Regions from separate parts of the Amycolatopsis sp. lyj-108 genome, predicted to be linked through region 3. Evidence: riboswitches for the same ligand, from Rfam matches in the RefSeq annotation. Region 3 holds a riboswitch; each other region holds the start of a gene.
What was found. Region 3 has a riboswitch for S-adenosylmethionine ahead of thrC (threonine synthase). Riboswitches for the same ligand answer to the same signal wherever they lie in the genome.
Positions count from the first base shown of each region.

Region 1: another riboswitch for S-adenosylmethionine. It lies ahead of ACLJO0_RS39525 (aminotransferase class V-fold PLP-dependent enzyme); the one in region 3 lies ahead of thrC (threonine synthase).
Region 2: another riboswitch for S-adenosylmethionine. It lies ahead of ACLJO0_RS26995 (methionine ABC transporter ATP-binding protein); the one in region 3 lies ahead of thrC (threonine synthase).

Region 1 is NZ_JAJPWQ010000015.1:189,008-192,273, forward strand. Features, by position in the region: gene ACLJO0_RS39515 (potassium/proton antiporter) at 1-746, shown strand, start outside; gene ACLJO0_RS39520 (M23 family metallopeptidase) at 878-1,561, shown strand; SAM riboswitch class IV at 1,677-1,791, shown strand; gene ACLJO0_RS39525 (aminotransferase class V-fold PLP-dependent enzyme) at 1,824-3,197, shown strand; gene ACLJO0_RS39530 (hypothetical protein) at 3,217-3,266, shown strand, end outside.
Region 2 is NZ_JAJPWQ010000008.1:26,815-30,080, reverse strand. Features, by position in the region: gene ACLJO0_RS27005 (GNAT family N-acetyltransferase) at 1-190, opposite strand, end outside; gene rsmA (16S rRNA (adenine(1518)-N(6)/adenine(1519)-N(6))-dimethyltransferase RsmA) at 231-1,067, shown strand; SAM riboswitch class I at 1,315-1,405, shown strand; gene ACLJO0_RS26995 (methionine ABC transporter ATP-binding protein) at 1,616-2,626, shown strand; gene ACLJO0_RS26990 (4-(cytidine 5'-diphospho)-2-C-methyl-D-erythritol kinase) at 2,749-3,266, shown strand, end outside.
Region 3 is NZ_JAJPWQ010000012.1:135,964-139,229, reverse strand. Features, by position in the region: gene thrC (threonine synthase) at 1-1,119, opposite strand, end outside; SAM riboswitch class I at 1,132-1,264, opposite strand; gene holA (DNA polymerase III subunit delta) at 1,400-2,383, shown strand; gene rpsT (30S ribosomal protein S20) at 2,436-2,696, opposite strand; gene ACLJO0_RS34715 (EamA family transporter) at 3,057-3,266, shown strand, end outside.

The DNA of each region.
Region 1 (3,266 bases), on a different contig from region 3:
CGGCCCTGGTGCTCGGGAACTCGAAGCTGCCGCACCGGTCGGACACACTGTCCTTCGCCGAGGGGCTCGGGTGGCTCGCGCAGATCGGGCTGTTCGTGCTGCTCGGCCTGTTCGCCTCGCCGAGCAGGATCCTCGAAAGCCTGGTCCAGGGCCTGGTCGCGGGCGCGGTCGTGCTGTTGCTCGCCCGTCCGTTGTCCGTGGTGCTCTCGGCGCTGCCGTTCAAGATCCCTTGGCGAGAACAGGTGTTCCTGTCCTGGGCGGGCTTGCGCGGGGCGGTCCCGATCGTGCTCGCGCTGATCCCCCTGTCGTCGGGGGTGCCCGGCGCGCAGGAACTGGTCGACGCGGTGTTCGTGCTGGTCATCGTGCTGACGCTGCTCCAGGGCGCGACACTCACCCCACTCGCGCGCGTGCTCGGGCTTGCCCAGCACGCCGAAGCGCACGAGATCGACGTCGACTCCGCTCCGCTCGACGAGATGGGCGCGGAACTCCTGCAGGTACGGATCAACGCCGGATCCAAGATGCACGGCGTCTACCTGGCCGAACTGCGGCTGCCCATCGGGGCGACGATCAGCCTCCTCGTCCGCGACGGCACCGGCTTCACACCCAACAAGAACACCCGGCTCCAGGAACGGGATCAGTTACTCGTCGTGACCACTGCCGAAGTCCGTGACGCGGCCGAGCGGCGCCTGCGGGCCGTCGACCGCGCCGGACGCCTCGCCAGGTGGAAGGGCGAATCCGGCCAGTAGGTCACGGCCCGGCACCAGCTGTTCGTCGGTTGATCTCAGAAAATTCTTCCCTTCCGTCCTCCTTTTGGATTACTTTCCCGGCAATCGACTCCATCGAATGGGTGAGTGTCGCCGGGTAAGGAGTACGCAAGGTGACGAAACTTCCTGTGCGGTTCGCCGGTCTGGGGGTCGCTGCGGCACTCGTCGGGGTAGTTCTCACCGCCCCGGCGGCGACAGCGGCCGGCGCCTTTCCCGCGTTCGGGCTGCCCTTCGAGACCGGCCAGTCGGTCTACTCGGCGGGGATCCACTCGGACAACGGGACTTCCGGCGTGAAGAACGCCATCGACTTCAGCCCCGGCGACCGGACCGTTCGCGCCCCGCTGGCGGGCACGGTCCGGATCCAGCACTGCGACGGCGGCGACTGGGTGACCGTCGACCACGACGGCGGCTGGCGGACCGGGTACTACCACCTGGAAGGCATCGCGGTCACCGACGGCCAGAAGGTCGCCCCTGGTGACGCCCTCGGCCGGACCGGTAACGCCCTGCCCTGCGGTGGCAGCAGCACCGGCGCCCACGTGCACTTCACCCTGTGGACGCTGCCCGCGGCCGCCGCGCAGGGTGGCGACTCGCGCGACTTCGGCGTCGGCGCGGGCAACTGGAACGGCATGTCCTACGACGAGGTCTCGACCAAGGTCGCGGCGGCCTACGGCGAGGCGGTCGACGGCAAGACCTTCGGCGGCTGGCAGTTCACCGCGGGCACCGATCAGTATTCGGGGACCGCGACCGAGGTGTCCTCCCGCGCGATCGTCCCGCTGCCCGGCCGATTCCGCGTCTGACCTGCCGCAATTCGGCACCTGATTGCGATAGTTCGCCGCGGGGCACGTGAGCGGCGTCTCAAGATGCGGACGAGGGGTGGCTCGATCGCCCGTCCATCCGCTAACTTCGTCCGTAGGTCACGAGTGTCAGCGTCAAGCCCCGGCTAGCTGACCGGCAACCCTCCTTCCGCGGTGGGGTGCCCCGGGTGAGGACCTGGCTCGTCGCGTGGTGCGACGGGCAAGCGCGGGATCCTCGTCGGGTCCCCTGGCCCGGAGGATGACGATGACTCTCGCTCTCGAACGCACGAACACCCCCGCCGCTGTCGGGGAAACCGTTGCCACACACGAAATCCCGACGGTCGCGTGCGCCGATCTGCGGGTTCCGCTGGTGACCGGTGGCGGCAGTGACCATATCGGATACGCGAATCTCGACCACGCGGCGAGCGCGCCCTGCCTGGACAAGGTGCGGGCCGCGGTCGACGAATTCCTGCCCTGGTACGCCAGCGTGCACCGCGGCGCCGGGTTCGCTTCGCAGATCTCCACCAAGCTTTACGAGCGCACGCGCGGAATCCTGCGGGACTTCGTCGACGCGCGGTCGACCGACGCCGTCGTGTTCACCCGCAACACCACCGATTCCTTCAACCTTCTCGCGCGCAGCCTGCCGAAGCACACGTCGGTCGTCGTGTTCGACACCGAGCACCACGCCGCGCTGCTGCCGTGGAAGGGACCGAACGTCCGCAGGGTGCAGACGCCGCGCACTCGCCTCGCCGCGGTGTCCGCTGTGGACGAAGCGCTCGCGGACTGCCCGCAGGGGCCGCGGCTGGTGGTCATCACCGGCGCGTCCAACGTGACCGGGGAACTGTTGCCGGTCAAGGAGATCGCCGCCGTCGCGCGGCGGCACGGCGCCCGGATCGCGCTCGACGCGGCGCAGCTCGCCCCGCACCGGAAGATCTCGGTGCGCGAACTCGACGTCGACTACGTCGCGCTGTCGGGCCACAAGCTGTACGCGCCTTTCGGTGCCGGAGCGCTGATCGGCCGCGCCGACTGGCTGCGCGCCGCCCAGCCGTACCTCGCCGGTGGCGGGGCGACGAAGCTCGTCAACTGTGACTCCGAAAACCTCGGCGTGGTCTGGAATTCCGGCCCCGAGCGGCACGAAGCCGGTTCCCCCAACACCGTCGGCGTCCACGCGCTCGGTGTCGCCTGCCAGACGCTGGCCGCGAACTGGGACGCGATCGTCGCCCACGAGGACGAACTGCTGGCGCGGCTGCGTCGCGGTCTCGCCGCCGTTCCCGGATTCGCCGAACTGCGGCTGTTCGACGCGCCGGTCGACAGGGTCGGCACGCTCAGCTTCGTCGTCGACGGTTTCGACCCTGGCTGGCTCGCCGCGGTCCTTTCGGCGGAGTACGGCATCGGCGTGCGAGACGGCGCGTTCTGCGCGCACATCGCCACCAAACGGCTGATCTCCGCCGCCGGTTCGACCGGGCAGCAGGCCGTCCGGGTCAGCCTCGGCCTCGGCAGCACCACCGAACACGTGGACCGGCTCGTGCTGGCGCTGCGCCAGATCGTCGCCCGCGGCGCCCGCTGGCAGTACGAGAAGCCCGAGGGCCGCTGGGTGCCGGAGAACGATCCGAGGGAACTGCCGCCGTTCTGCGCCTGACCCACTAGCCTCACCCCGCATGGGGAACGAGCGACCGCGTTACTGGTTTCCGCTGGCGTTGCTGGGATT
Region 2 (3,266 bases), on a different contig from region 3:
GTTCGGCCTTGGTGGTCGTGAGTTCGATGGCCGTGGATGCGACAGCAGCCGCGGTCGGGGTGCCGAAGTAGGGCCCGTTGGTCTTGTGCCAAGGCCGCGCGGGATCGAGCAGGTCTTCGAGTGAGGGGAGATCGGCTGGCCGCCAGTCGCGCAGCCGGACTTTCTCACCTTCGAGTACGACGTCGTCCACCGGCCAATCGTGGCTTGCCACGGCTGACTACGATCGTCGGGTGACTGAACTGCTCGGCCCTGCGGAGATCAGGGCGCTTGCGGCCGAGCTGGACGTACGTCCGACCAAGAAGCTCGGCCAGAACTTCGTGCACGATCCCAACACCGTGCGCCGCATCGTCGATCTTTCCGGGATCGGCGAAGGTGACGTCGTGCTGGAAGTCGGGCCGGGTCTCGGCTCGCTGACCCTCGGACTGCTCGCGACCGGTGCCGAGGTCGTCGCGGTCGAGATCGATCCCGTGCTGGCGAAGCGACTGCCGGACACCGTGGCCGAACGAGGCGGGGCCGAAAGGCTGAAGGTCGTCGGTGCGGATGCTTTGCGGATCACGGCGGACGACCTGCCCACGCAGCCGACCGCGCTCGTCGCGAATCTGCCGTACAACGTCGCGGTTCCCGTCGTGCTCCACCTGCTCGCCGAGCTGCCGTCGCTGACCAGCGGCCTCGTGATGGTCCAGACCGAGGTCGCGGATCGGATGGCGGCAGGGCCGGGGAGCCGGACTTACGGCGTGCCCAGCGTCAAGCTCGCTTGGTACGGGAAGACGCGCAAGGTCGCCGCGGTGCCCCGTGCGGTGTTCTGGCCGGTTCCGAATGTGGATTCCGCACTGGTCGCTTTCGAGCGGGGCGAAGTGGTGTCGTCCGTCGACCGGGAGCGGCTGTTCGCAGTGGTGGACGCCGCCTTCTCCCAACGGCGGAAGACTTTGCGCGCCGCGTTGGCGTCATGGGCCGGTTCCGCCGAGCGCGCGGGGGAGCTGCTCGAAAAGGCGGGGATCGACCCCAAGACCCGCGGAGAGCAGCTGGACGTGCACGAGTTCGCTCGGATCGCCGCCGCGGCCGTCTGACCGACCGCGGCAGATGTGACCGGCACCGCGCCGACGCGAGTTGGTCAAGGTCAGCACGAGTGCGTAAGTCTTCTTCTCGATCTGCCTGAGCCCGACGCGTCTTAGCAGGCAGCGCCCCTGCCGAAGTCCAAGGGCGCCTATCACTGTCTCATAATATGGACAGCGGATCCTGTATGATGGACGCGACCAGACGTGTGATCTGCGCCTACGCGCTTGCTTTCATCCAGTGGGATCGGTTTTACTCAGTGAACCATCCCGAGCGACTGAGAGACCTGGCTCGCCGAAGTCGCAGCAACCACCCTCCACAGGGCAGGTGCTACAGCCAGGACCGATGGAGGCTGTGCCTAATGAACAGGGTCACCCACCCGCTCCTGCTGACCAGGCGACGCGTTGTCGATGAAGGTCGCCGCACGGTAAGTGCGTGTCGACGCTCCACCGTTACTGCCTGAGTTCTTTCCCTTATCTCTGAATCCGTCCGTTCCGGACGGTTACTCGGTGACGGTCGGCGCGCTCGAAAGATGCAGCGCCCCATGCGCATGGAGCCCTTCGTGATCACTGTCGAAAACCTGTCCAAATCCTTTCCCCTCAACGGAAATCCCGTCGTCGCCCTGCGCGATGTGAGCGTGGACATCCAAGCGGGCTCGCTGTTCGGAGTGGTGGGTCCGGCCGGCTCCGGCAAGTCGACCCTCGCTCGTTGCATCGGCCTGCAGGAGCGCCCCGACCGCGGCGTCGTCCGGCTCGACGGCCTCAACACCGGAACCCTCGACGGACGTCGTCTTCGAGAGATCCGCCGTCAGGTCGGTGTCGTGAGCACCAAACCGGAATTGCTCGCCGAGCGCACCATCGCCGGCAACATCGCTTCGCCGCTCGAACAGCTCGGCCTCGACGGTCCGCAGCGCCGCAACCGGGTCGGCAACCTGCTCGACCTGGTCGGGCTCACTCCCCGGGCGGGGCAGCGGCCGGGCGACCTGACCGAGGGGCAGCTGCGCCGGGTGGCCATCGCCAAGGCTCTCGCCGCCGGGCCGTCCGTGCTCTTGGCCGACGACCCGACCGCGGGTGTGCAGCCCGAGGAGTCCGGCGCGGTCCTGACCGTGCTCGACCGGGCGCGTGCCGAGCTCGGAGTCACCGTGCTACTCACCACTCCCGACGCCGGCGTGGTCCGCCGTGTCTGCGATGACGTCGCGGTACTGGAGGCCGGGGCGATCATCGAACGGGGAACCGTGCTCGACCTGGTTTCCGACCCGAACAGCCGGACCGCGCAGGCGCTGCTTCCCGCGATCGAGACCGGGCGGGCGCAGGCCTCGAAGTACGACCGCGCGGTGGACGTCGTGCTCGTCGGCTTCGCTTCGGTCGGTGCGCTGCTGCCGGAAGCCGCCGGTCGCTTCGACGTCGAACTCGCCACCATCGGCGGCGGCCTGACCCGGATCGGTGACACGCCGGTCGGCCGGTTCCGCCTCGGTGTGCGCGGTGAGCGCGCGGACGCCGCGCTCGCCTGGATCGCCGAACGCGGCGGCCACGTGACCCACTCGGTCCGCGGACCGCAGGGCGTCGCCGCCTGATTTCGCCGCGAACGGGCCGTCCAGGACGAAAGCTGTCCGGGCGGCCCGTTTCGTGTCTGACACGTCCCGTTCTCTTTTCTCCTGGTGACAGCAGAAGTGGAGCGGCCACGTAGTCTTGACTGGTGCTCGCCGTCGTACCGCCCCCAGTGACCGTCAGGGTCCCCGCCAAGGTCAACCTGCACCTGTCGGTCGGTGACGTACGCCCGGATGGCTACCACGAGCTGGTGACCGTGTTCCAGGCGCTTTCCCTGACCGACGAGGTGACCGTCGCGGTCACTGAAGACCCAGGCGTCGAGGTTTACGGCGAAGGTGAAGGTGCCGTGCCGACAGGGGCCAACAACCTCGCCTGGAAGGCGGCGCAGGCACTGGCGGCCCACGTCGGCAAGGCGGACGGCGAGTCCAAGGTCCGAGTGGTGCTGCGCAAAGGCATCCCGGTAGCGGGCGGAATGGCCGGCGGCAGCGCCGACGCGGCCGCGACCCTGGTGGGCCTCGCGTCGCTTTGGAAGCTCGACATCTCCCGCGACGAGCTGGCGGGTATCGCCGCGAAGCTCGGCAGCGATGTTCCTTTCGCGCTCTACGGCGGAACGGCGTTGGGTACCGGCCGAGGCGAGCAGCTGGTGCCGGTCTTGTCGAGGCATAC
Region 3 (3,266 bases):
CTCGATGAGCTTCTTGGCCGTCGCGACGGTGACCCCACCGGCGGTCTCGGTGAAGACGCCCTCGGTGCGGGCGAGCAGCCGGATGCCCTCGACGACCTCTTCGTCGGTGACGTCTTCGATCGCGCCGCCGGTGCGGTTGACCACGTCGAGGACGTAGGGGCCGTCGGCCGGGTTACCGATCGCGAGCGACCGGGCGATCGTGTCCGGCTTGACCGGCTGGACGACGTCGTGGCCCGCGCGGAAGGCCGCCGAGACGGGGGAGCAGCCGGTGGCCTGCGCGCCGAACACCTTGTACGGCGTCTCGTCGACGAGGCCGAGCTGCCCGAACTCGCGGAAACCCTTGTCCACCTTGGTGAGCTGGGAACCGGAGGCGATCGGCACCACGATCTGGGAGGGGAGCCGCCAGCCGAGCTGTTCGGCGACCTCGAAGGCCAGCGTCTTGGAGCCTTCGGAGTAGTAGGGCCGGACGTTCACGTTGACGAACGCCCAGCTCTCCTGCTCGGCGGCGAGCTGGGTGGCGAGCCGGTTCACGTCGTCGTAGTTGCCGTCGACCGCGATCAGGTCGCCGTCGTACACGGCGGTGGTGAGGATCTTCGCGCGCTCGAGGGTCTTCGGGATCAGCACGACCGACCGCCAGCCGGCGCGGGCCGCCGCGGCGGCGACAGCGTTGGCCAGGTTGCCGGTCGACGGACAGGCGAGCACGTCGAAGCCGAATTCGCGGGCGGCGGCCAGCGCGACGGCGACCACGCGGTCCTTGAACGAGTGCGTCGGGTTGCCGGTGTCGTCCTTGACCCAGACCTTCTTGACACCCAAGGCTTTCGCGAGCCTGTCGGCCTGGATGAGCCGGGTGGCGCCGGGTTCGGTGTTGGGGATTTCTTCGACGTTCGACGGAACGGGAAGGAGTTTCTTGTAGCGCCAGATGTTCTTCGGTCCGGCTTCGATGTCCTCGCGGCGCACGCGGCCGAAGTCGTAGGCGACTTCGAGCGGCGAGAAGTCCTCGGCGGAAACGAATTCGGGGGCGAGCGGCTGCCGGTGTCCCTCTTCCTTCGACACCAGTTCGACGGCCGGTCCGAGATCCGGGGTCTTGGTGGTGGAGGTCGTGCCGAGGGTTGCGGTCATCGCGAGGTCCTTTCCTCATCTGCCCCGCCGTGGCGGGCCGGAATTGGCACCGTGTTCGTCAGCTATCCCGCGATCGCGGAATGACAGGCTGACGCCGGTTGCCGGGGCTTCGTCGGGCCGTTCCCTCTGCCCCTCTGGATGAGCGGTATTCGATTGTCGGCACGCGTGTCATCGCGTCGCCTCGCCAACACCGTACGACATGAGCCTCAGGTGGGGCCACCGTGCCCGGAACACATCACCGGACAAAGCACACGAGAGGACGAGTGGCAGGATCGTCACCGTGACGACGCAAGCTTCCGCCCCATCGCCGCTGGTCCTGGTTCTCGGTGAGGAAGAGCTGCTGATCGAACGCGCGATCCGCGGCGCTTCGGATGCGGCCAAAGCCGCCGATCCGACGGCGGATCTCTCCCGGATCCGGGTGTCGGACCTCACAGTCCCGGCGCTCGCGGAGATGGTCAGCCCTTCGCTGTTCGCCGAAGGAAGAGTGATCGTCCTCGAATCGGCGCAGGACATTTCGCAGGAGCTCGCCGACGGGGTGATGGCCTACGTCAAGGCGCCCGCCGACGGCATCGTGCTCGTCGTCGTGCACAGCGGAGGCGGTCGGAGCAAGGCCGCGAAGGCGCTCCCCGCCGCCTTGAAGAAGGCTGGGGCGGAGGTCGTCGAATGCCCGAAGCTGACCAAGGCCGCTGAGCGGGAGTCCTTTGTCCGCAACGAGGTCCGCAGGGTCGGCGGGAAGATCGACGGTGCGGCCGTGCTCGCGCTGATCGACACGGTCGGCTCGGATCTGCGTGAGTTGTCGTCGGCCGCGACCCAGCTCGTCGCGGACGCGGGCGGAACGGTCGACGAGCAGGCGGTCCGCCGCTACCACCGGGGCCGCGCGGACGTGAACGGATTCGCCGTCGCCGAAAAGGCCGTCGCCGGCGACAAGGCCGCGGCGCTCGAATCGCTGCGCTGGGCGATGCAACTGGGCGTGCCGCACGTGCTGGTCGCCGACGCTCTCGCCGACGCGGTCCGCACGATCGCGCGGGTGTCCGGCGCCGGTCGCGGGAACCCGAACCAGATGGCGGGCGAGCTGGGGATGCCGCCGTGGAAGGTGCGCAAGGCGCAGGGGCAGGCCCGTGGCTGGGGTCAGGACGGTCTCGCCACCGCGATGCGGGTGGTCGCCCGGCTCAACGCCGAGGTCAAGGGGGTCGCGGCCAACCCGGAGTACGCGTTGGAACGCGCCGTGCTCGAGGTCGTCGACGCCCACGGTACAAGCCGCTGAACATGGCGAAGGGCCCCAGCGACGCGAGTCGCAGGGGCCCTTCGAAAGCCGATCAGAGAGAGTTCGCGCGCTTCGCGAGCGCGGACTTCTTGTTGGCGGCCTGGTTGGCGTGGAGAACGCCCTTGGTCACAGCCTTGTCCAGCTTCTTGGCCGCGTCCTTCTGCAGCTCCAGGGCCTTGGCCTTGTCGCCGGCGTCGGCGGCCTCGCGGAACTTGCGGATCGCGGTCTTCACCGAGGACCGGATCGCCTGGTTGCGCTGACGCGCCTTCTCGTTGGTGGTGATGCGCTTGATCTGCGACTTGATGTTGGCCACGGGGGCGCTCCTCTTGAATCTCTCGGTGGTTTTCGCCGCCGCGCTGTGACCGGCCCTGCATGCTCGTGAGAGCGGCGCGGGTTTCCTCCATGACGGAATGCCACACGACGGTGAGAGGCAAGCTTAACAGCCGCTCCGGGGCCGCTCACGGCCGCCTGGGGAGGGGTGATTGCGGTACGGTGAAGATCGTAGTGCCTAGGGTTCCGCCGCCTGCCCGTTCAGCGAAACACACAATCAGGGCAGAGGGGACAGGTCCGAGCGGCACCATCGGCGGGGCCGGAAGCGCCGCCGTTCATCTGACGGGACAAAAGCCTGGAGGACCGGTGTTTTCCGCATGCGCGGAAAACGGGAAGGTCCGCCGTGAACGCCACCGCTCTGTCCTTGGTCGTCATCGCCGCAGTCATCCACGCGGGCTGGAATCTGGCAGCCAAGCGGATCCGCCGTGGCGGAGCCCGGTTCGTCTGGGCTTACTACAGTTTCTCCGCGATCCTTCTCGTGCCCGTCATGGCGGTCTCACTGGCGGTGGAGCCGCAACGTCCACAGTGGACCTGGCTGTTCGCCGCCGTGGTC